Regions from separate parts of the Serratia sp. AS12 genome, predicted to be linked through region 3. Evidence: predicted binding sites of a transcription regulator. Region 3 holds the regulator's gene; each other region holds the start of a gene.
The links. The regulator CRP, encoded in region 3, controls carbon source genes, mostly activating them, when cyclic AMP is high. The targets are predictions, from matches to a motif close to ATGTGANNNNNNTCACAT.

Region 1 (5,501 bases), 2.4 Mb from region 3:
CTATGCCAATTCGTTGCGCACCTCAGTGTTTGTCGATGCCGGTACGGTCTGGGATACCCATTGGCAGAATACCTCGCAAACGCTCGCGGCAGGGATCCCGGACTACGGTGACCCGAGCAACGTCCGCGTTTCGGCCGGTATTGCATTGCAATGGCAATCGCCGTTGGGGCCGTTGTCCTTCTCCTATGCGTTCCCGATCAAAAAGTACGAAGGGGACAAGGCAGAGCAATTCCAGTTCAACATTGGTAAAACCTGGTAATCTGAAGGTAAAGCCTGCAAATTTCCTGTGGGCTTTATTTTCTGGTAATGGATTGATAATGAATAATAAAAACCAACCAACGGACGCACGATTTTTTTGCTGACACCTTACAGCAAACTTGTGTCTTTACTGTGCTAGACATCGATTAATTTCGTGATTGCTCATCATTCATTGCAGCGGAAAGGTGATCTTGTCCGCATTATTTTTCATTGTTATTCCGTTGTTATCGGAAAGGTGACTCAACTCTCTTTTTAATTGGCCGCCGAGCTCTATTTTTTCATTGTTTTAGCTAAAACCTTTCAGCTAACGTTAAGGACAGCACCATGAAAAAGTTAATTACACTTTCGGCGGTTATCTCTTTGATTTCATGCGCAGTAAACGCGCAGACCATTGTATTGACCGACACGGAAAAAGGCATTGAACAAGGCAATTGGCAGACCGACAGCCAAAAGCTGAACATCACAGGGGCAGGCTTCAGCTTACAGCAACAGGTGCTGCACGGCGGAAAACAGGAAGGATCCAAGGTGATCACCTTAAGCAGCGCGGGCCTGACGATTGCTCTGAGCCCGACACGCGGCATGAATATTCTGAATGTGAAGGGGTCCGACGTCCGGCTGGGCTGGGACTCACCGGTCACCGAGGTGGTCAACCCGGCTTATATCAATCTGGACAGCCGCAATGGGTTAGGGTGGTTGGACGGGTTTAATGAAATGATGGTGCGCTGCGGCTTTGAATGGACCGGGCACCCCGGCGTCGACAACGGCACGCTTTACACGCTGCATGGCCGCGCCGGCAACACGCCGGCCTCCAAAGTGGTGATCGAGATCGCCGAAAAAGCCCCGTACGAAGTCCGCATTCGCGGGTTGCTGAAAGAAAACACCTTCAAGAAAAGCAACCTGGAAACCTGGACCGAACTGCGCTATATCCCCGGCACACAATCGTTTTCAATCCACGATCGCGTGACTAATCGCGCCGATTACCCACGGGATTACGAAATCATTTACCACAGCAACTTTGGCAAACCGTTATTGGAAGAAGGTGCGGTATTCAGCGCCCCAATCAAGGAAATTTCACCCTTTAACGACTATGCCAAAGCAGGCCTGAAAGACTGGGCAACGTATCAGGGCCCGACCAAAGGCTTTGATGAAATGGTGTTCAACATCCTGCCTTATGCGGATGCGCAAGGCAAAACGCTCGCCATGCTGCACAACCGGCGCGGGGATCGCGGCGTGGCGATAGGTTTTGATACCCACCAGCTGCCGCTGCTGACATTGTGGAAGAATACGGATACCGAACGCCAGGGGTACGTCACCGGCATCGAACCGGGGACCAACTATGCCTATCCGGTGAAAATCGAACGGGAACAAGGGCGTATCAAACAGCTGCAGCCTGGCCAAAGCACCGACTTCGAACTGACCTATACCTTGCTGAAAGATGCTGAACAGGTGAAAGTGTACCAGGACAAGATCAAGACGCTGCAGGGGAGCAATCAGCCTAAACTGGTTGAGACGCCTATCGCGGTAGAGTAGTCGTCAGCAGGAACCGTACCGATCGCGGGCCAACTTTGTTGGCCCGTTTTGTTTTCTTGCGGCGCCGCTCATCGCTTAACGCTTGTGTCTGTCCGGGATAATCAAATCCCCGCGCAGCACGCAGGCGCCGAGCATATCCCGGGTTTTTTCCGTCAACCAACTGACGATACGCGCCGCCATGGCGTCCATGGAATATTCGATGGACGGGATCGCCGGAATGCCCGGCAAATGCAGCGAACCGGCCAGGCTAAAGACCATGATGTCGTCCGGTACGGATTTATTGAACGCCTGTAGCTGGGTAATCACCCGCTGCGCCTCCTGCTCGTCCGCCACCAGCAGCGCGTTGAAATTGAGCGTAGTGGCGTTATTGAGCAGCACCTGTACCGCAACGGAAGAGGTGGTCGAATCCATAAACACCAGGTTGCGATTGAACGGCAAAAAGTTGTTTTCCAGTGCGAGCTTATAACCCAGCAACACCTGATCGGCACAGCCGCCGGCATCCGGCTGGATCAAGGCTATTTGGCGTCTGCCCTGGCTAATCAGATAATTGCAGGCGCTTTCGGCGGCGAAAGCGTGGTCGAACTGAATGCTGTTAGGCGTGTCGGCCTCAACGCAATCGACCAGGATCACGTTGTCATGCGGGATGTTGAGCGGGAAACGGGCGCCGATAATCAGCACGTCGTCGCACAACCCGCAGGTGAGTTCGTCCAGCGCGTTCATCACGCCCGCTTTGGTATTGGCGAAACGCAGCAGCAGATGCTTTTGATGCTGGCTGAGCTGTTTTTCCAGCGCATAAAGATAACCTGTGGTTTGGTTAATGTTCTCCTGCGCGCAGATAACCCCGATGCAGCCCGTCGATTGGCTAAGCAATGATTGCGCTATGACGTTGGGCCGGTAATTGAGCTCTTCCGCCGCCTGCAATACCGCGAGACGGCTGGCTTCCTTAACGCCGCGCGATCCACTCAACACCCGCGAGACTGTGGCTTTTGACACCCCAGCTAAACGTGATACATCGTTGATTGTTGACATCTTTATCTCCTGACAGACCAAGCAGCAGCCTGTAAAAACCGATCCGGTAATGGCTCACATTATCGCCGCCAGCAGTATAACCGTTTTCCTTTTTTCATGGAAACCGATTTTCCACACCATGTCAAAACACCTCAAAACAAGACAAAAATATGTGATGGCAATCCAATAAAAATCCCTTGCGGTGGCTAGATTATGATGAGTATCACACTTCCATCCTCACTCGATGGAAAACGGTTTCCGTATGATATCCAATCACTCCCGCATTCAGGTTATTTACCCGTTGAGGAAGGTTGTCGATGTACAAAATCATGCTGTGTTGTTCCGCTGGGATGTCTACCAGCCTGCTGGTCAGGAAAATGGTGGAGGCGGCGAATGAAAGGGGGTTGCCGGTCGAGATCGACGCCTATGGGGTAGCCGAGTTCGATACGCAGTTTCCACGCTACCAGGTGGTGCTGCTGGGGCCGCAGGTAAAATATATGCTTAAAACACTGTCAGAAAAGGCTGCCGTCCAAGGCATACCCGTTCAGCCCATTGATCCGATGGACTACGGCATGCAGCGCGGTGAGAAGGTACTGGACTATGCTCTGTCGCTGATCGCAGCGGCGCACTAAAAAGGTGTTCCTATGAGTTCGTTATATCAGTCAATGATTGCCGTCATCGAGCAATCCATCACCCCGTTGGCCGGCCGCCTGGGGCAGCAGAAATATGTCATCGCCATCCGCGATGGCTTTACCGCCGCGTTGCCGTTTATGATTATTGGCTCGTTCATGTTGGTCTTCATCTTTCCGCCGTTCTCCGCCGACACCACGAACAGCTTTGCGCGTGGCTGGCTGGATTTTTCGCAGACTTACCGTGCGCAGCTGATGTTGCCGTTCAACCTGAGCATGGGGGTGATGACTTTCTTCATCTCCGTGGGAATTGGCGCCAGCCTCGGGCGGCAGTTTAATCTCGACCCTGTAATGTCCGGCCTGCTGGCATTTATGGCCTTTTTGCTGGTGGCGGCCCCTTATGCAGACGGCAAAATATCCACCCAGTATCTCTCCGGACAAGGGATTTTCACCGCCCTGATCACCGCCATTTACTCAACCCGTGTTTACGCCTGGCTCAAACAGAACAACGTCACTATTCGATTGCCGAAAGAGGTGCCTACCGGGGTGGCGCGTTCGTTTGAGATCCTGATCCCTGTGCTGGTGGTGATTGGTACGTTGCATCCGCTGAATCTGTTTATCGAAGCGCAAACCGGGATGATCCTGCCGCAGGCGATTATGCATCTGCTGGAACCGCTGGTGTCCGCCTCGGATTCGCTGCCTGCCATTTTGCTGTCGGTATTGCTGTGCCAGATTTTCTGGTTCGCCGGTATTCACGGTGCGCTGATCGTCACCGGCATCATGAACCCGTTCTGGATGGCGAACTTGTCGGTAAATCAGGCGGCGCTGGCGGCGGGAACGGCATTACCACACGTTTATTTGCAAGGTTTCTGGGATCACTATCTGCTGATTGGCGGCGTCGGCTCGACCTTACCGCTGGCTTTCCTGCTGTTGCGCAGCCGCGTTGCGCACCTGCGCACCATCGGCAAAATGGGCGTGGTGCCGAGCTTCTTTAACATCAATGAACCGATCCTGTTTGGTGCGCCGATCATCATGAACCCGATGTTGTTCATTCCGTTCGTCTGCGTTCCTATGGTCAACGCCGTACTGGCCTATACCGCGACGCGTTTGGGATGGCTGGCGCAGGTGGTCTCGCTCACGCCGTGGACTACGCCGGCACCCATCGGCGCCTCTTGGGCGGCGAACTGGGCGTTCAGCCCGGTAGTGATGTGCGTTATCTGTATGGTGATGTCCGCCCTGATGTACTTGCCGTTCCTGCGTGCCTACGAGCGCTCTTTAATGAAAACCGAAGAGCAAAAAGCGCAAAGCGGTGCACCGCTGGCCGGAACCGTCGGCAGCAACTGATATTTAATGGAGAACCGAATCATGAAATACGCATTTCCCGAGCACTTTTGGTGGGGCAGCGCCAGCTCCGCGCTGCAAACCGAAGGGGACAGCCGACAGGGCGGCAAAAGCCCGACAATCTGGGACACCTGGTACGCTAATCAACCCTGGCGCTTTCATCAGCAGGTTGGCCCGCAGGAGACGTCGACCTTTTACCGGAACTGGCGCCAGGATATCGCGCTGCTGAAACAGCTCAACCATAACAGTTTTCGTACCTCCCTCAGTTGGTCGCGGCTGATCCCGGACGGAACGGGAGAGGTGAATCCGCAAGCGGTAGCGTTTTATAACAACGTGATTGATGAGCTGCTGGCGCAGGGCATCAAGCCGTTTATTACGCTGTTCCATTTTGACATGCCGATGGCGATGCAGGAGAAGGGCGGCTGGGAAAACCGTGACGTGGTCGCGGCCTTTAGCCGCTATGCGCAGGTTTGTTTTGAGCTGTTTGGCGACCGGGTAATGCATTGGTTCACCTTCAATGAGCCGATTGTGCCGGTCGAAGGCGGCTACCTGTATGATTTCCACTACCCCAACGTGGTCGACTTTAAGCGGGCGGCGACGGTGGCATACCACACGGTGCTGGCGCATGCGTCGGCGGTACGGGCGTTTCGGGCCGGGCTTTACGCCGGGGAGATCGGTATCGTGCTGAACCTGACGCCGTCTTACCCGCGTTCGCAAAATCCGGCGGATGTGAGT
Region 2 (5,501 bases), 2.5 Mb from region 3:
CGCCATCGCCACCCGCGGATTTTTATAGGGAGCGAACAGCGTGTAGAAAATATGGTCACGCAACCGCACCGGGATCATCTTGGCGTTATAGGTCTGATTTTCTTTCAGACTGAATACCTGTGAGGTGCCGGATTTGGCGGCGATCTGATACGGCGCGGTATGGAACAGTTTGTAACCGGTGCCGTTCGGCAAGTTGGCCATACCGTACATGCCATTGCGCACAATCCCCCAGTACGGTGATTTGGCATCGCCGATCTGTGCCGTCTGCAGCGACGGTTGATAGCGGCTCACCCGATTGCCCTGGCGCATCGAATACAGCAGATGGGGCGTTTTCACCTTGCCGTTATTGATAAGCGTGGTGAGCGCTTTCACCATCTGAATTGGCGTGGCGACCCAATACCCCTGGCCGATGCCGACCGATACGGTATCGCCCTGATACCAAGGTTTTTTATGCACCCGCTGCTTCCATTCGCGGCTGGGCAGTACGCCGCGATACTCTTCGTTGAGATCGATCCCGGTCGCCTGGCCGTAACCGAACTGGCTCAGCCAGCTGTGAATGCGATCAATGCCCATTTCAAACGCCACCTGATAAAAGAAGGTATCGGCGGACTCCTCTATCGCTTTAGTAACGTTCAGCATGCCATGGCCACTCTTCAGCCAATCGCGGTAACGGCGTTGAGTACCCGGCAACGTCCAGGTCGGCGCACCAAAGAAGCTGGTGTTGGGGGTTATCACCCCGGCGAACAGCGCAGAGGTAGCCATATAAGGCTTCACGGTGGATGCCGGCGGGTACAGCCCCTGAGTAACGCGGTTAATCAACGGCAAATCGGGGTTGGCCAATAAGGCTTTATAAGCTTTGTAGCTGATGCCTTTCACGAAAGGGTTGGGATCGTAACTGGGGCTGGACACCATCGCCAGAATGCCGCCATCGCGCGGGTCCTCAACCACCACCGCCGCTCGCTGCCCCTTCAGCACTGACTCGATATACTGCTGTAACGGCAAATCGAGCGTCAGATAGATATTTTTGCCTGCCTGCGGCGGCTGCTCTTTCAGCAGGCGTATCACGCGGCCGTGGTTATCCACCTCCACTTCCTGATATCCGGTGGTGCCATGCAGTTCCGATTCATAGTAAGCCTCAATGCCCTGCTTGCCGATGTTATGGTCGGCGGAGTAATTTTCGCCGATGCCGGCTTTATCGAGCCGTTTCACATCGCCATCGTTGATTTTCGATACATAACCCACCACGTGCGCCAGTTCGGCGCCATACGGATATTCCCGCTGCTGATAGGTGTCAATAGTCACCCCGTCAAAACGGTATTGATTGACCGCAAAACGGGCGACCTCGGTGTCGTTCAGCCCGCTTTTCAACGTCACCGGTTTATAGCGGCCGTTGTGGTGCATGTCGTCGCGGAAGGCGGCGATATCCTCAGGCGTCAGATCGACAATCGGCGTCAGCGCCTGCAACAGTGCGGCCATATTGGCGATTTTGCTGGGAATAACCTGGATCTGGTACAGAGTAATGTTACGCACCAAAGGGATGCCGTTACGATCGAATATCAGCCCGCGGCTAGGTGCAATCGGCAGCATTTTGATGTCGTTTTGATTGGAGCGCGTTTGGTAGAACGCATGTTGCTTAATCTGCAGGTGATACAGGTTGACGATCAGTGCGCCGAAGCAGGCGATCACCAACACCATCGCCACGCAGGCACGGCGAATAAACAACATTTCCTCAGCGGAATGGTCACGGATTTTTTCTTTTAAGAGGGCCATACGCAGTGCAGTACCTGTCTGACGTCACATTTTCCCCAGATAAATCAGGGTAGTGAAAAGTCGGCAAGCATAACGTTATTGGTTAACGACCCCCATTAAAAGGTTGCTAATGAAATGGCATAAATGTTTCAGCATATTGGAATGTTTCCGGGTGCCGGTTTTTATGCCGGACAGGGATTGAGCGCCCCTTTATCCCAGTGCTACAATGTGACGCAGATCACACTACTCCATTTTTGCCCGCACTGTTCTCCGGCGCCCTGCCGGCTGCGGCTTTGTCACAAAGGATCACGTTCGATGAGTACCATAGCCACGGGTTTGATTATGATGCGCTGGGAATTACTGAGCGCCGTAATGATGTTTATGGCCAGCCAGTTAAACGTCGTTTGCCGTAAAACCAGCCGTAACGGTATGGCATTCATGTTCAGCAGCCTCGGGCTGTTCACCACCTGCTGGTTCGTGATGGGTTTGATGGGCATCAGCTTCAGCCAGGAAGGATTCCTGCATTTTTGGTCAGTGACCAAAGACGTCTTTTTCGACGTGATGAGCAAAACCCCGACCGATTGGCCAATGCCCTGAGCCGCACTTAATCTCCCCCTGCGGCAGGCAACGACGCCGACATCTCCAGCAGTATTTTGCCGAATGCCTGCGCAGCCGCGCCAGGTTCCGCGCCGTTGACGATCAGGGTGAAATCGATGTCGGGCAATTCGGGTAGCCCATACTGTCCATCAACCGTTTTCATTCCCGGCGCCAGATCGCCGCTCGCCATAACGGCAATGCCCAGCCCCGCCAGCACGGCCGCCCGTAGCCCTTGTTGGCTTTGTGAGGTGAAGGCGGTGTGCCATTGGATAGCCTTGCTTTCCAGAGCGGCGATCCCGGCCTCGCGGCTGACCGACGGCGCAGGCAACAACGCCAGCGGCAACGACGTGCCCGCCAGGCTGAATGTCTCAGCCGCTACCCACACCAGTTGCGTCCGCCGCAATAGCCTGCCCTCAATGCGGTTAGCCAGCGACATCACAACGGCCAAATCCAGTTCGTTGCCCTTCACCATGCCACAAAGATCCAGCCCGATACTGACATTCACCTCCAACCTGACCGCAGGAAAAGCCCGGGCGAACTGGGCTAACAGCGGTGGCAATCGTTCCCCCAGAAAACTCTCCGTCAGGCCAAAACGCACCGCGCCGGAAACGGGTGAGGATTCAAAGCGCCGCTGCATGGCGTCGAGCGCCTGCAAAACTTGCCCGGCATGGCGCAGCAAATCTTCACCGTCTTCGGTTAGCGTCAGGCGGCGCGTAGTGCGGTGCAACAACTGTCGGCCAATCTGCTCCTCAAGCCGGCGGATCTGGTGACTGATCGCAGATTGGGTCAGATTCAGTTGCTGCGCCGCGCGCGTAAAGCCGCCGGTTTCGGTAACCGTAACGAAGGTGCGCAGCAGTGCCGGGTCAATGTTCATAGGGTGATTTCATGATGGAAATTAATTAATAACGATAAATTAAATCATTTCTATCATGCAAGTCATTTATCCAGAATGGCTGTTCGTTTCCATCACCCTCTTTTGTGGAAAAAACTCATGACGCTCTCTCACGCCAGTAAAAACAGACTGGCATTAACGGCAATATGCCTCGCCGCGTTGATGTTCGGCCTGGAAATCTCCAGCGTACCGGTCATACTGCCGACGCTGGAACAGGTATTACACAGTGATTTCAGTGATATGCAATGGATTATGAATGCCTACACCCTGGCCTGCACCGCAGTGATGATGGCCACCGGAACGCTGTCTGACCGTTTTGGCCGCCGGCGAGTTTTCATCATCGCCATTGCCGCTTTTGGCCTCACCTCCTTACTTTGCGGCCTGGCCAACGGCTCGACGATGCTGATCGTGGGCCGCTTTATGCAAGGCATGGCGGGCGGCGCCATGTTGATTTGCCAGGTGGCAGCATTGTCGCATCAGTTTCAGAACGGCAAACAGCGTGGCCAGGCCTTCGGCATTTGGGGCGTCGTTTTTGGCATTGGTTTAGGGTTTGGGCCGGCGATCGGCGGCGTTATCGTGGCGATCGCCAACTGGCAGTGGGTATTTTTGATTCATGTGGTCATCGCCGTTCTGACCCTGTTACTGGTGATTTTCAGCGTGCAAGAATCCCGCGATCCTCAGGCGGCAAAACTGGATAGTCTGGGGATCGTCACATTGTCTTTGTCGGTTTTTGGGTTGGTCTATTTTATCACTCAGGGGGCGGGGTTCGGTTTCACCAGCGTTCGCGCCGGGGGGATTCTTCTGGCTGCAGCCCTCAGCCTGCTGCTGTTTATCGGGGTTGAGAGACGCAGCCCCTATCCGATGATTGAGTTTTCCGTGTTCAGGAATCGGCAATTTTCCGGGGCGCTGATGGGATCCATCGGCATGAATTTCAGCTTCTGGCCCTTTATGATCTACCTGCCGCTCTATTTTCAAATTGGGCTGGGTTATGACAGCCTGACCACAGGTTTGTCGCTGCTCGCCTATACGCTTCCCACGCTTGTCTTCCCCCCGGTGGGCGAGCGATTGGCTCTGCGTTACCGCCCTGGAACCGTGATCCCCGCGGGGTTATTCGCGCTTGGGTTGGGCTTCCTGCTGATGAAATCAGGTAGCAGCGGCGAACATGCCGGCGGATTGGCTATGCTGCCGGGGTTACTTATCGCCGGCATCGGCCTGGGGATCACCAATACCCCGGTGACCAACACCACCACAGGTTCGGTGTCGAATGCCCGTGCCGGCATGGCCTCCGGGATAGACATGAGCGCCAGAATGATCGCGTTGGCTGTCAATATTGCCGTCATGGGTTTTATCTTGCTGGCGGGCGTTGACGTTTACCTGCGACAAACGCTGCCCGAATCGTTCGGTACCTTGCCGCTACGTTCGGTGGCGGAGCAGATAGTGGCGGGTAATCTCACCGCGTTGAAAACACTCCCCGAATGGGATGCCTTGGCCCCCTTGGTTCATGCTGCGTTGACGCAAAGTTTTGGCCTGGTGATGCTGTACGGCGGCCTCGGTGCCTGGGCGTTGGCTGCGGCCAGCCTGATGATTTTCGCCCCCTGGAAAACTGCAGCCGCACTCCCCCGGTAATAACATCTCGTTATTACTGAATGGTTCATAAAATAAATAAAATATAATCGGGTGGTCTGAGACCGGCAGGGGCTTATGCTGGCCTCAGACAACTTTGTTGCACCTGGTCCAGAGGCAAGCCCTCATGCCCGCACTTTCTTGTTTTTCCCCTGATTAATCCAGAATCCGGCTTAATAGTTAACCGATGTCTGGCCTGGCTGAAGGATACGCCACGCGCCGCCATCAGGAAGCAGCATGATTTCTCCTTCTGCCCGTATTGCCGCCAGCAGCGTGATTGAGCCTGGCGTGATTATCGGTGCGCGCGTGCGCATCGGCCCTTTTTGCTTCATCACCGCCGGCGTTGAGATTGGCGAAGGCACCTCTATCGCCTCCCACGTGGTGATTAACGGCCTGACGCGCATCGGCCGCGACAACGTCATCGACCAGTTTTCTTCGATCGGCGAAGCCGGCCAGGACCTGAAATACGCCGGTGAACCGACCACGCTCGCCCTCGGCAATCGCAACCGCATCGGCAAATACGCCACCCTGCATCGCGGCACCGCACAAGGCTGCCGCCACACCGCGATCGGCGATGACAACCATCTGCAGGATAATGTGCATATTGCTCACGACTGCATCATTGGCAACGCCACGCATA
Region 3 (5,501 bases):
GCATGAAACCATCAACATCATGCCGCGCGGGCAGTTCCGTGCCGGGCAGGAAGAAAATTAGTGCCTGCCGGTTCTATGACTGACGGAAAAAATCAGGTAACAATGAACCATTGCAAACCCGCGCGCGGAATTTTGCCCTTGGCGAAAGGGCGTCAAACAGACCAATAACCCTACTCTGACGCCAGCGCATTTAACACGGAGTGACAACCACCATGTCCGCCAAACATCCCGTTATCGCAGTGACCGGCTCCAGCGGCGCCGGCACCACCACCACCAGCGTGGCGTTCCGTAAGATATTCCAGCAGTTGAACATCCGCGCTGCGGAGCTGGAAGGCGACAGCTTCCACCGTTATACCCGGCCGGAAATGGACGCGGCGATCCGCAAAGCGCGCGATCTGGGTCGTCATATCAGCTATTTCGGGCCTGAGGCCAACGACTTCGGCCTGCTCCAACAGAGCTTTATCGAGTACGGCAAGAACGGCACCGGACGGTCACGCAAGTACCTTCATACCTACGACGAAGCAGTGCCCTATAACCAGGTACCCGGCTCCTTTACGCCGTGGGAAGCGCTGCCGGCGCCGACCGACGTGCTGTTCTATGAAGGGTTGCATGGCGGCGTGGTTGCCGAACATACCGACGTGGCCAAACACGTCGATCTGCTGGTCGGCGTGGTACCGATCGTTAACCTGGAGTGGATCCAAAAACTGATCCGCGATACCGGCGAGCGTGGCCATTCACGTGAGGCGGTGATGGATTCGGTGGTGCGTTCGATGGAAGACTATATCAACTACATCACGCCGCAGTTCTCGCGCACCCACATTAACTTCCAGCGCGTGCCGACGGTGGATACCTCCAACCCGTTCGCCGCCAAAGCCATTCCTTCACTGGATGAAAGCTTCGTGGTGATTCACTTCCGCGGGCTGGATCAGATCGATTTCCCTTACCTGCTGGCGATGCTGCAAGGCTCTTTTATCTCGCACATCAATACGCTGGTGGTGCCGGGCGGCAAAATGGGGCTGGCGATGGAGCTGATCATGGCGCCGCTGGTGCAGCAACTGCTGGAAGGCAAAAAAATCGGGTAATGGGTCGGAGCGCGGCGGCAAGCCGCGCCCCTTTATTCTTACGCGTTACGCTACGTCGCGGATTTCAAAGCTGTGAGTCACGCTGGCAGCCTTGTTCAGCATCAACGATACCGAGCAGTATTTCTCGGCGGAGAGGTTCACCGCACGTTCCACGATATTGTCGGTCAGATCTTTGCCGGTCACGATAAAATGCAGGTTGATATGGGTAAAGATGCGCGGCACTTCTTCACGCCGTTCGGAGGTCAATTTTACCTCGCAATCACGCACATCATTACGCCCTTTCTTCAGGATCGACACCACGTCGATAGCGCTGCATCCCCCCACCGACATCAACACCATTTCCATCGGGCTGGGTGCTTTATCGCCGGCGTTGCCGTCCATCAACACCTGATGGCCAGACGCGGATTCCCCCAGAAACGTCAACCCTTCCACCCACTTAACTCTTGCCTGCATATTGGTCACTCCGATTAATTTCTTAAAATCAGAGTACGCTTTCGCATAGAAACTGGCAACGGAACCTGATGCTAGTCATGCGCGAGCAAGACAACACGAGACACCCGCCTCACTCTGTGCTACAAACAGAGCCGCAATAAATCTTTCCGGGACACTGATTTCAGGGAAACTCCCAGAGAAAGGCTCCTTTACCGGTATGTTAATAGAATGTAGCTTGCAGCTCTCCCGGCAAGTTAATATGCTAGAGCAACAGCGTATATTTATGACACGCCTCAAAACCTGCTGCCAGCCACCCTTAAAACAACGGCGACAGCACGTTTTACAGGGAACTCTGACCCCTGTGACACAAGGCAGCGATAACAACAGAGGATAACAGCGAATGGTTCTCGGCAAACCGCAAACAGACCCTACACTCGAATGGTTCCTGTCTCATTGCCATATCCACAAATATCCATCCAAAAGTACGCTGATTCACCAAGGTGAAAAAGCCGAAACGCTTTACTACATCGTAAAAGGCTCCGTCGCGGTGCTGATTAAAGATGAAGAAGGTAAAGAGATGATCCTGTCCTACCTTAACCAGGGGGATTTCATCGGCGAGCTTGGATTATTTGAAGAAGGCCAGGAGCGTAGCGCCTGGGTCAGGGCGAAAACCGCCTGTGAAGTGGCTGAGATTTCTTACAAGAAATTCCGCCAACTGATTCAGGTCAACCCGGACATCCTGATGCGCCTGTCAGCGCAGATGGCAAGCCGCCTGCAAGTGACCTCAGAGAAAGTGGGTAACCTTGCTTTCCTGGACGTTACCGGCCGCATCGCGCAAACGTTGCTGAACCTGGCGAAACAGCCCGATGCCATGACCCACCCCGACGGCATGCAGATCAAAATCACCCGCCAGGAAATTGGTCAGATCGTCGGTTGTTCACGTGAAACCGTCGGCCGCATTCTGAAAATGCTGGAAGATCAAAACCTGATCTCCGCCCACGGCAAAACCATTGTCGTTTACGGCACGCGTTAATCACTGAAAAAACGGCGCGATGATTCGCGCCGTTTTTTTATGCCCCGACCGATCATGTGGCGTCGACTGATTTACCACCCGGAAGTCAATTACGCACTGCGGCAAACGCTGGTGCTGTGTCTGCCGGTGCTCCTTGGCCTGCTGATCGGCCACCTGCAACTCGGCCTGCTGTTTTCCCTGGTTCCCGCCTGCTGTAACATCGCCGGGCTGGACACGCCCCACAAACGTTTTTTCAAACGCCTGATCGTCGGCGGTTCACTGTTTGCACTCAGCAGCCTGTTGCTGCAACAGGCGTTGCTCTGGCAATTGCCGCTGCCGGCGTTGATGCTTGGCCTGGCTCTGCTGCTCGGTGTCAGCGGCGAAATCAGCCCATTACATGCCCGCCTGCTCCCCGCCGCGTTGATCGCCGCCATCTTTTCTCTCAGCATGGCCGGCACGGTGCCACTGTGGTACGCCCCCTTACTGTATGTGGTGGGTACCGCCTGGTACGGCCTGTTCACCTGGTTCTGGTTCAAGCTGTGGAAAGAACAGCCGATGCGCGAATCGCTGAGCCAGCTTTATCTGGAACTGGCGGACTACTTTGAAGCCAAGTATTCCCTGTTAACCCAACATACCGATCCGCAAACCGCGTTACCGCCATTGCTGGTGCGCCAGCAAAAAGTGATGGACCTGATCAGCTTGCTGTATCAGCAGCTCAACTTTTTGCCGCACGCCAATAATCTCGAGCAAAAACGCCTGCAGCGAACCTTTCAGGTCGCGCTGGATTTACAAGAACACATTACCGTCAGCCTGCACCTGCCGGAAGAAGTGCAAAAACTGGTGGAGCAAAGCCAGGCCGAGGCGATTATCCGCCGCAATGCGCAGGTGATTGCCGGCCGGCTGCGCACGGTGGCGCACGATATTCTCTATCATCAATACTCCCAGCGCTTCAGTATGACCAACGAGCTGGCAGCATTGGAAAAAGTGGCCGCACAGCATCCCGACAATCCAGTGGGTCAGTTCTGTTACTACCACTTCAGCCGCATCGCTCGCCTGCTGCGCACCCAGCATCCGTTATACCGTCGCGACCTGATGGCCAATCAAAACCGCCTGCCGTTCTGGCCGGCGCTGTTCAGCTACCTGTCGTTCAAATCCAACGCCCTGCGCAATGCGGCACGGCTGGGGGTAATGCTGGCGGCAGGCAGCAGCCTGGGAATGGTTTTCAATCTGCCAAAACCTTACTGGATCCTGCTGACCGTCATGCTGGTGAGCCAGAACGGCTACAACGCCACCCGGGTTCGCATCCAGCACCGTGCACTCGGCACGTTGGCCGGGCTGGTAATCGCCGCCGGGTTGCTGCAGTTGCAAATGCCCGAGGGCGCTACCCTGAGCGTGATGCTGGTCATTACGCTGGCGGCCTATCTGGTTTCGCGTAAAAACTACGGGCTGGCGGTGATTGGCTTTACGGTGACGGCGGTCTATACCCTGCAACTGCTGGCGCTGAACGGCACACATTTCCTGATCCCCCGCCTGATAGACACCCTGATCGGCTGCGTGTTGGTGTTCGGCGGCACCATCTGGCTGTGGCCACAGTGGCAAAGCGGCCTGCTGCGCAAGAACGCCCATCAGGCGCTGGAGAAAGATCAACAGGCACTGCGCCTGCTGCTGGAAGAGCAGGAACCCGATCCCAGCGCGCTGGCCTATGCGCGCATGCAGGTGAACCAGGCGCACAACGCGCTGTTCACCTCATTGAATCAGGCAATGCAGGAGCCGGGGTTTGAATCCAGCTATCTGGCGGATATGCGCCTGTGGGTAACGCACAGTCAGTTTATTGTCGAACACCTGAACGCGATGACCATTCTGGCGCGCGAGCACTATATGCTGACGCCCAAGCTGGCGCAGGAGTATCTGCAAACCTGCGAGATAGCGCTGCAAAGCTGCCAGCAGCGGCTGGAATACGATGGACCAAGCAGCGGCAACAGCATCATGCAGCCACCGGATTTGCACCCGGAAATGCCGGTTACCGAAATGGAGCGCCACCTGCGCCGCATTCTGTCCCACCTGAGCGTCATGCACACCATTTCGTCGCTGGCCTGGCGCCAGCGCCCCCATCATGGCATCTGGCTGAAACGTAAACTGCGCGATCAATAAGGGCGCCCTGCGGCGCCCCTTGTCATCCCGAAATAAGATTACGCGTTAATCACGTCCTGTACCGCCAGTTCAAACAGCGCCATGCCATCATCGATGTCTTTCAGCTCCACAACCAAAGAAGGCGCAAAGCGGATCACATTAGGGCCGGCGTTGAGGATCATCAGCCCGCGCGCGGCGGCGGCGGTGAGGAAATCGCGCGCCTTGCCGTGATACGGCGGAGTCAGCTCTGCGCCAATCAACAAGCCCATGCCGCGAATGTCGCTGAAAATATCGTATTTCTCGCCAATTTTCTGCAGTGCCTGCACGTACAGATGATGACGTTGTTCGATGCCGCTCAGCACTTCCGGGGTATTGATCACGTCCAGCGCCGCTTCCGCCACCGCACAGGCCAGCGGATTACCGCCGTAAGTGGTGCCATGCGTACCCACCTGCATCACCGAGGCAATCTCTTCGGTGGTCAACATGGCGCTGACCGGGAAACCGCCGCCCAGCGCTTTGGCGGTGGTGAGAATATCCGGCGTCACGCCATAATGCATATAGGCGAACAGCTTGCCGCTGCGGCCCATACCGCTTTGTACTTCGTCGAACACCAGCAGCGCCTGGTGCTTATCGCACAATTCGCGCACGCCTTTGAGGAATTCGGCGTCCACCGGGGTGATCCCCCCTTCGCCCTGGATCGGCTCCATCACCACCGCACAGGTGTGGTCGTCCATCACCGCTTTTACCGCCGCCAGATCGTTGAACGGCACATGCACGATATCCGCCGGTTTTGGGCCAAAACCATCAGAATATTTGGCCTGCCCGCCCACTGAAACGGTGAACAG
Region 4 (5,501 bases), 1.2 Mb from region 3:
ACCGTTGAGCAAGCGTTCCTGCCACGGCAGTTCACGTCGGCTCTGCCAGCCCTGCTTGACCCGCTCAATGGCGGTCTGCAACAAAATCGCCTGCGGCACCGCATCGTCCACCAATCCCATCCGCAGCGCCTGACGCGCACGGATATGCTTGCCGGTCAGCATCATGTCCAGCGCCTTGCTGGCGCCGATCAAGCGCGGCAATCGCTGAGTACCGCCGGAGCCTGGCAGCAGACCAAGCTGAACTTCCGGCAGGCCGAGAGCGGTTTTGTCATCCAGCGAACAGATGCGACCATGGCAGGCCAGAGCCAGCTCCAGCCCGCCCCCCAGGCAAGCGCCGTGAATAGCCGCCACCACCGGCACCGGGAAAGCAGCAATCTGCGCCAGCGTGCTTTGCCCTTTCTTCGCCAGCGTTTCGGCCTCTTTGGCACTGGTGCAGGCGGCAATCATGGTGATGTCCGCCCCGGCAATAAACGAATCGGGCTTGCCGGAAATAATCACCAGCCCTTCCAGCGCAGTATGCTGTTGCGCGCGGATCAGGACGTCATTCACCTGCTCGACGAACTCGGCTTTCAGCGTATTGACCTTGTCACCCGGAACGTCGATGGTAATCACGCCGATGTTGTCCGGGCGCAGCGTCAGTTGAAAAGCCGAGGGTTTGGCCCGCTGTTCATGCAATGCGTTTTCAAAGCTCATTATTCCACCTCTACAATCATTGCGGCCCCTAACCCTCCGGCCGCACAGGCGGTGGTCAGCCCCAATCCGCCGCCACGGCGTTTCAGCTCGTGCAACGTTTGGGTGATCATGCGCGCGCCGGTAGCGGCAAACGGGTGGCCATAGGCGATCGAGCCACCCAAGACGTTAAATTTATCCATATCCACTGTGCCGATCGCCCTGCTGCGCCCCAGCTTTTGTTGGGCGAATTCATCGCTGGCGAACATCTTCAGGTTTGCCAGCGTCTGTACGGCGAAAGCTTCGTGCATGTCAATCAGAGTCAGGTCGGCCAGGCCAATGCCGGCGCGATCCAGCGCCAACGGCGTGGCGTAGGATGGCCCCAGCAGCATGTCTTCCCACACGTCGATGGCGGAAAAAGCAAAACTGCGCAGGTAGCCCAGCGGTTGCAGCCCCAATTCTTTCGCCCGCGATTCGCTCATCATCAGCACCGCCGCCGCGCCGTCGGTCAGTGGCGTACTGTTGGCCGCAGTGACGCTGCCATGTTTGCGGTCAAATGCCGGTTTCAGTTTAGCGTATGACGCCAGGCTGGAGTCTTTGCGAACGTTGTTGTCTTCGGTGATTTGCGCGCGGTACGGCGGCACGTAGGCGGTCATGACTTCATCGCGCAGCAGCCCCTGTTCCCAGGCTTTGGCCGCCAGTTGGTGAGAGCGGTGCGCCAGCGCATCCTGCTCTTCGCGGGTGATGCCGTGGCTTTTCGCCATTTGTTCGGCGGTATCGCCCATGCGCAGACCGGTCGAGTATTCCGCCACCGCCGGCGGCACCGGCAGCAGATCGCGGAACTTCAACCGGCTAAACAGTTTGAGGCGTTGCGATAGGGTACGCGCCTTGTTGACGTCCACCAACGTACGCGCCAGCGCTTTGCTGACGCCGATCGGCAACACCGAGGAGGAGTCTGCGCCGCCGGCAATGCCGATACTGATGCTGCCCGCCATGATGCTTTCCGCTACGTTGGCAATCGCCTGGAAACTGGTGGCGCAGGCGCGCGACACGCTGTACGCATCGGTATGTACGCTCATGCCAGTGCCGAGGACAATTTCACGCGCGATATTCGGCGCTTCGGGCATTTGCACTACCTGGCCGAACACCAGCTGTTCGATGAGCACCGGTTCAATCCCGCTGCGGGCCAAGAGTTCGCTCACCGCCATTTTCCCCAGATCCACCGCCGGAATGCCGTGATAAGCGCTTGCCTGTTTGGCAAAGGGGGTGCGCAGTCCATTTACAATCGCGATACGGTCACCGTGACGGGTCACCAACGGCAGTGCCTTACTCATAAACGCTCCTGAAAAAAATAACGTCAGCGCGACGGGCAAAAAGAGGTCTGACCTGATGAGGTCATTGTTAACCAAATGTTTACATTTGGCAAACCGTCAGAAGTGAAAACTGAGAGCAGGAGCAACTTTCTATTGGGGGAAAACGGAGAGGCGGCGGCGCGGGTTTACCCCGCACCGTTTTGGGCGGGAATTAACGCAGGCCGAGCTGGAAAATCAGAGTTTCCGCCTGGCAGGCAAAGGTGAAGTCCACCGCAAGTTGCACACCACCGTCAACCGGTTTAATGCTACTGCTGATGTCACAAGGGTCAGACTCCACGCCGCGGGCTTTTTCCGTCAGCGCAGCCAGCGTTTTCTCGGCATCTTGTTGATTGGCAAACACCTGGCTGTAGGATGCAGTGCAATCGGTGTTGTCCATCACGGTACCGACATCGACACAGCAACAAGCTGCGGTTTCCTGGGCACTGCATTTATTCATTGCATCAGACATGTTTAATTCTCCTCAGGGACCGCCATTACGCGAGTCCAAACTGCCATTAACTTTCTGGCGCAAAGACGCAAGATTCTGCGTTTATTTTACCCCGCAGCGAAACCCATCGCTAGCACTTACTTTTTATAGGTGTTTTAAGTGATGGAAATCACAAATAAAAATCGTCGTCTGCTAAGGAATGGTAAGAGATTTGTTATTCACTGCTGGTTTTTTGTTAAGCAGATCTCTTTTTTGATACCAATATTGAAATATCTCAAAAACAAAGTTGCAACATTCCAACAGGTCGGACCTATAATTCAGCCACTGGTCTGATTTGTCTGAATGATAACGGACCCTACAATCCCGCGCTCCTTGTTACCTTGTGTAACATAGTTTAAATAATAAACACATAATGAGGTTTTGGTCATGAGCCAGAAAAACCTATTTACTAAATCAGCTCTCGCAGCTGCAGTGGCAATTATTTCTTCAAACGTGTCTGCCGCAGGATTCCAGCTGAATGAGTTCTCATCAGCGGGTTTAGGACGTTCGTATTCTGGTGAAGGCGCCATCGCGGATACTGCAGCATCCGCCAGCCGCAACCCGGCCCTTTTGATGATGTACACCCGACCAGAATTCTCGATCGGCGCCGTATTTATCGATCCGGATGTGGACATTACCGGCAAGTCCCCGTCGGGTGCCAGCCTGGATTCCAAAAATATCGCGCCAACCGCCTGGGTGCCGAACCTGCACTATGTTCACCCGATTAACGATCAATTCGCCGTGGGCGGCTCGGTCACCAGCAACTATGGTCTGGCCACCGAATTCAATGACGGTTACACCGCGGGCGCTTATGGCGGCAAAACCGACCTCGAAACCCTGAACCTGAACCTGAGCGGCGCTTATCGCCTGAACCAGCACTTCAGCTTCGGCCTGGGTTTTGACGCGGTTTACGCTAAAGCCAAACTTGAGCGTTATGCAGGCGAAAGCGGCGCAGCCCTCGGCATGCCCGCTGATACTCAAATCTCCCACCTGAAGGGTGATAAATGGGGCTACGGCTGGAACGCCGGCATCCTGTATGAAGTGGATGAAAACAACCGCTACGGTTTCACCTACCGTTCCGAAGTGAAAATCGACTTCGACGGCGACTACAAAAGTAGCATCTCATCTCGTCTGAACCCATTGCAGGGCAGAACCGGTCTGCCATGGGGTACTGATGGCAACACCATTCCAGGCTCTCTAACCCTAAATCTGCCGGAAATGTGGGAACTGTCCGGTTACAACAAGGTGGCGCCGCAGTGGGCGGTCCACTACAGCCTGGCTTATACCAGTTGGAGCCAGTTCCAGCAGCTGAAAGCCACCGGCAACAACGGCCAGACGCTGTTCGAGAAGCATGAAGGCTTCAGAGACGCCTACCGCATCGCGCTGGGTACCACTTACTTCTACGATGATAACTGGACCTTCCGTACCGGTGTCGCATTCGATGACAGCCCGGTGCCTGCCCAGAACCGCTCTATCTCGATCCCGGATCAAGACCGTATGTGGATCAGCGCCGGTACCAGCTACGCGTTCAACAAAGACGCGTCGGTCGACGTCGGTGTTTCCTACATGCACGGCCAAAAAGTCACCATCAAAGAAGGTCCATACACCTTCAATTCGGTGGGCAAGGCCTGGTTGTACGGCGCCAACTTCAACTACCGCTTCTAAAGCGGTCGTTCAAAACGCTTAAGCGCCCTGCGGGGCGCTTTTTTATTGCCGTTTTATAACAAAAAACCCGCCTGGCGGCGGGTTCTCATATTCTCTTGGCGAGAAATTATTTCGCTGAATCGATTTCGTCCAGATCGCCCTGGATCGCCTTGGCGTTCGGGTTTTCTTCCGCCTTCAGTGAACCGCCGCGCGCCAGGAAGTCATGACGCTGGAAGTAGGCTTCACGCACCATCACGTAAGGATCGGAAGAGTTATGCAGCAGGCCGTCGGAATCCAGCAGTTGGGCGCGGGTTTCAATCCCCTCAACCACCCATTTACCCGCCGACATCCAGAAGGTCAGGTAGCTCAGTACCGGATAGACCGTATCCGCCCAGTCGCCGCCGTCTTCACGCAGGGTGAAGCTGCCATAGGCAGGTAACATCACATAAGGGCCGTAACCGACATCGTAATGCCCCAACGTGCTACCGAAACGATTCGGTTCTTCGCGCGCCAGTTTCGGGTTCGCCATCCCCGCCACGTCGATCAGACCGCCCATCCCCAGCAGGGTGTTAAGGAAGAAGCGGTTGAAGTGAATCATCCCGCGATACGGATCGCCCTTCAGGAAGGCGTTGACCATGCTGGCCGGCTCTTCCAGGTTCGACGTGAAGTTACTTAAACCGTTACGCGCCGGCATGGGTACATAGTCGCGCCAGGCCACGGCCACCGGGCGCAATACATACGGATCCAGGACGTTATAGTTAAAGTCGAACATCGTCCGGTTAAATCCTTCCAGAGGATCGGATCGCCCTTGTGGTTCATCTTGCGGCGCGCTGGCACAGCCCACCAATAACACAGTTGCGAAAGCCAGCCCAGTCAGGCGAAAGTTCATATTTTTCTCCATGAAAACACGTTCGGTCTTTTTATTCAGGGAACCTGCTTGTTAATCTGAACGCTAACCTGCTCTTTACCGCTGAAATTCTGCAGCTCACTCTCACCAAACCAGTCGCCCGCCTGCGGCGTGGCCAGACCGTCATGAGAAATCCGTACCCGCACCTTCACCTGATGCAGCGCCGAAAGCAGACGTTCGGGCATCATGGCGTTGCTGTCATCCAGAGAGAATGACAGTGGGAAACGGCTTAAGGGCAGTTGTTTTACCGCAACCGGCACCGGGTTGGCACCATCGGTCACCGAAATGACCAGCGTCCCCTGCTGCGGTAAAGCGTTAGTCGCCTCGGGCGATAACGTCACGTTTACATTCAGTTTAACAGTTTCTTCGCCCGCCTGTGATTTTGCTTGTGCAATACTGCGCTTTAACACCTCGGTGCGCTGATCGTTGGCCGGCAACAGTT

Region 1: SERAS12_RS12095 (PTS sugar transporter subunit IIB) is a predicted target of CRP. The motif match lies at 2,967-2,984, and genes of this name have one in related genera.
Region 2: SERAS12_RS11635 (YjcB family protein) is a predicted target of CRP. The motif match lies at 1,976-1,993, and genes of this name have one in related genera.
Region 4: SERAS12_RS17815 (YfcZ/YiiS family protein) is a predicted target of CRP. The motif match lies at 2,627-2,644, and genes of this name have one in related genera.

Annotation. Positions count from the first base shown of each region.
Region 1 covers NC_015566.1:2,589,547-2,595,047, forward strand. Annotated here, with positions in the region: gene bamA (outer membrane protein assembly factor BamA) at 1-259, shown strand, start outside; gene SERAS12_RS12085 (aldose 1-epimerase family protein) at 583-1,788, shown strand; gene SERAS12_RS12090 (LacI family DNA-binding transcriptional regulator) at 1,864-2,817, opposite strand; gene SERAS12_RS12095 (PTS sugar transporter subunit IIB) at 3,114-3,428, shown strand; gene SERAS12_RS12100 (PTS cellobiose transporter subunit IIC) at 3,441-4,769, shown strand; gene SERAS12_RS12105 (glycoside hydrolase family 1 protein) at 4,791-5,501, shown strand, end outside.
Region 2 covers NC_015566.1:2,486,334-2,491,834, reverse strand. Annotated here, with positions in the region: gene mrdA (penicillin-binding protein 2) at 1-1,770, opposite strand, end outside; gene SERAS12_RS11635 (YjcB family protein) at 2,065-2,346, shown strand; gene SERAS12_RS11630 (LysR family transcriptional regulator) at 2,354-3,220, opposite strand; gene SERAS12_RS11625 (MFS transporter) at 3,338-4,864, shown strand; gene lpxA (acyl-ACP--UDP-N-acetylglucosamine O-acyltransferase) at 5,099-5,501, shown strand, end outside.
Region 3 covers NC_015566.1:5,035,107-5,040,607, forward strand. Annotated here, with positions in the region: gene SERAS12_RS23340 (YheU family protein) at 1-61, shown strand, start outside; gene SERAS12_RS23345 (phosphoribulokinase) at 213-1,082, shown strand; gene SERAS12_RS23350 (OsmC family protein) at 1,128-1,535, opposite strand; gene crp (cAMP-activated global transcriptional regulator CRP) at 1,915-2,547, shown strand; gene SERAS12_RS23360 (YccS/YhfK family putative transporter) at 2,602-4,677, shown strand; gene SERAS12_RS23365 (aspartate aminotransferase family protein) at 4,716-5,501, opposite strand, start outside.
Region 4 covers NC_015566.1:3,807,151-3,812,651, forward strand. Annotated here, with positions in the region: gene fadJ (fatty acid oxidation complex subunit alpha FadJ) at 1-693, opposite strand, end outside; gene fadI (acetyl-CoA C-acyltransferase FadI) at 693-2,003, opposite strand; gene SERAS12_RS17815 (YfcZ/YiiS family protein) at 2,194-2,490, opposite strand; gene fadL (long-chain fatty acid transporter FadL) at 2,896-4,173, shown strand; gene mlaA (phospholipid-binding lipoprotein MlaA) at 4,280-5,041, opposite strand; gene ccmI (c-type cytochrome biogenesis protein CcmI) at 5,077-5,501, opposite strand, start outside.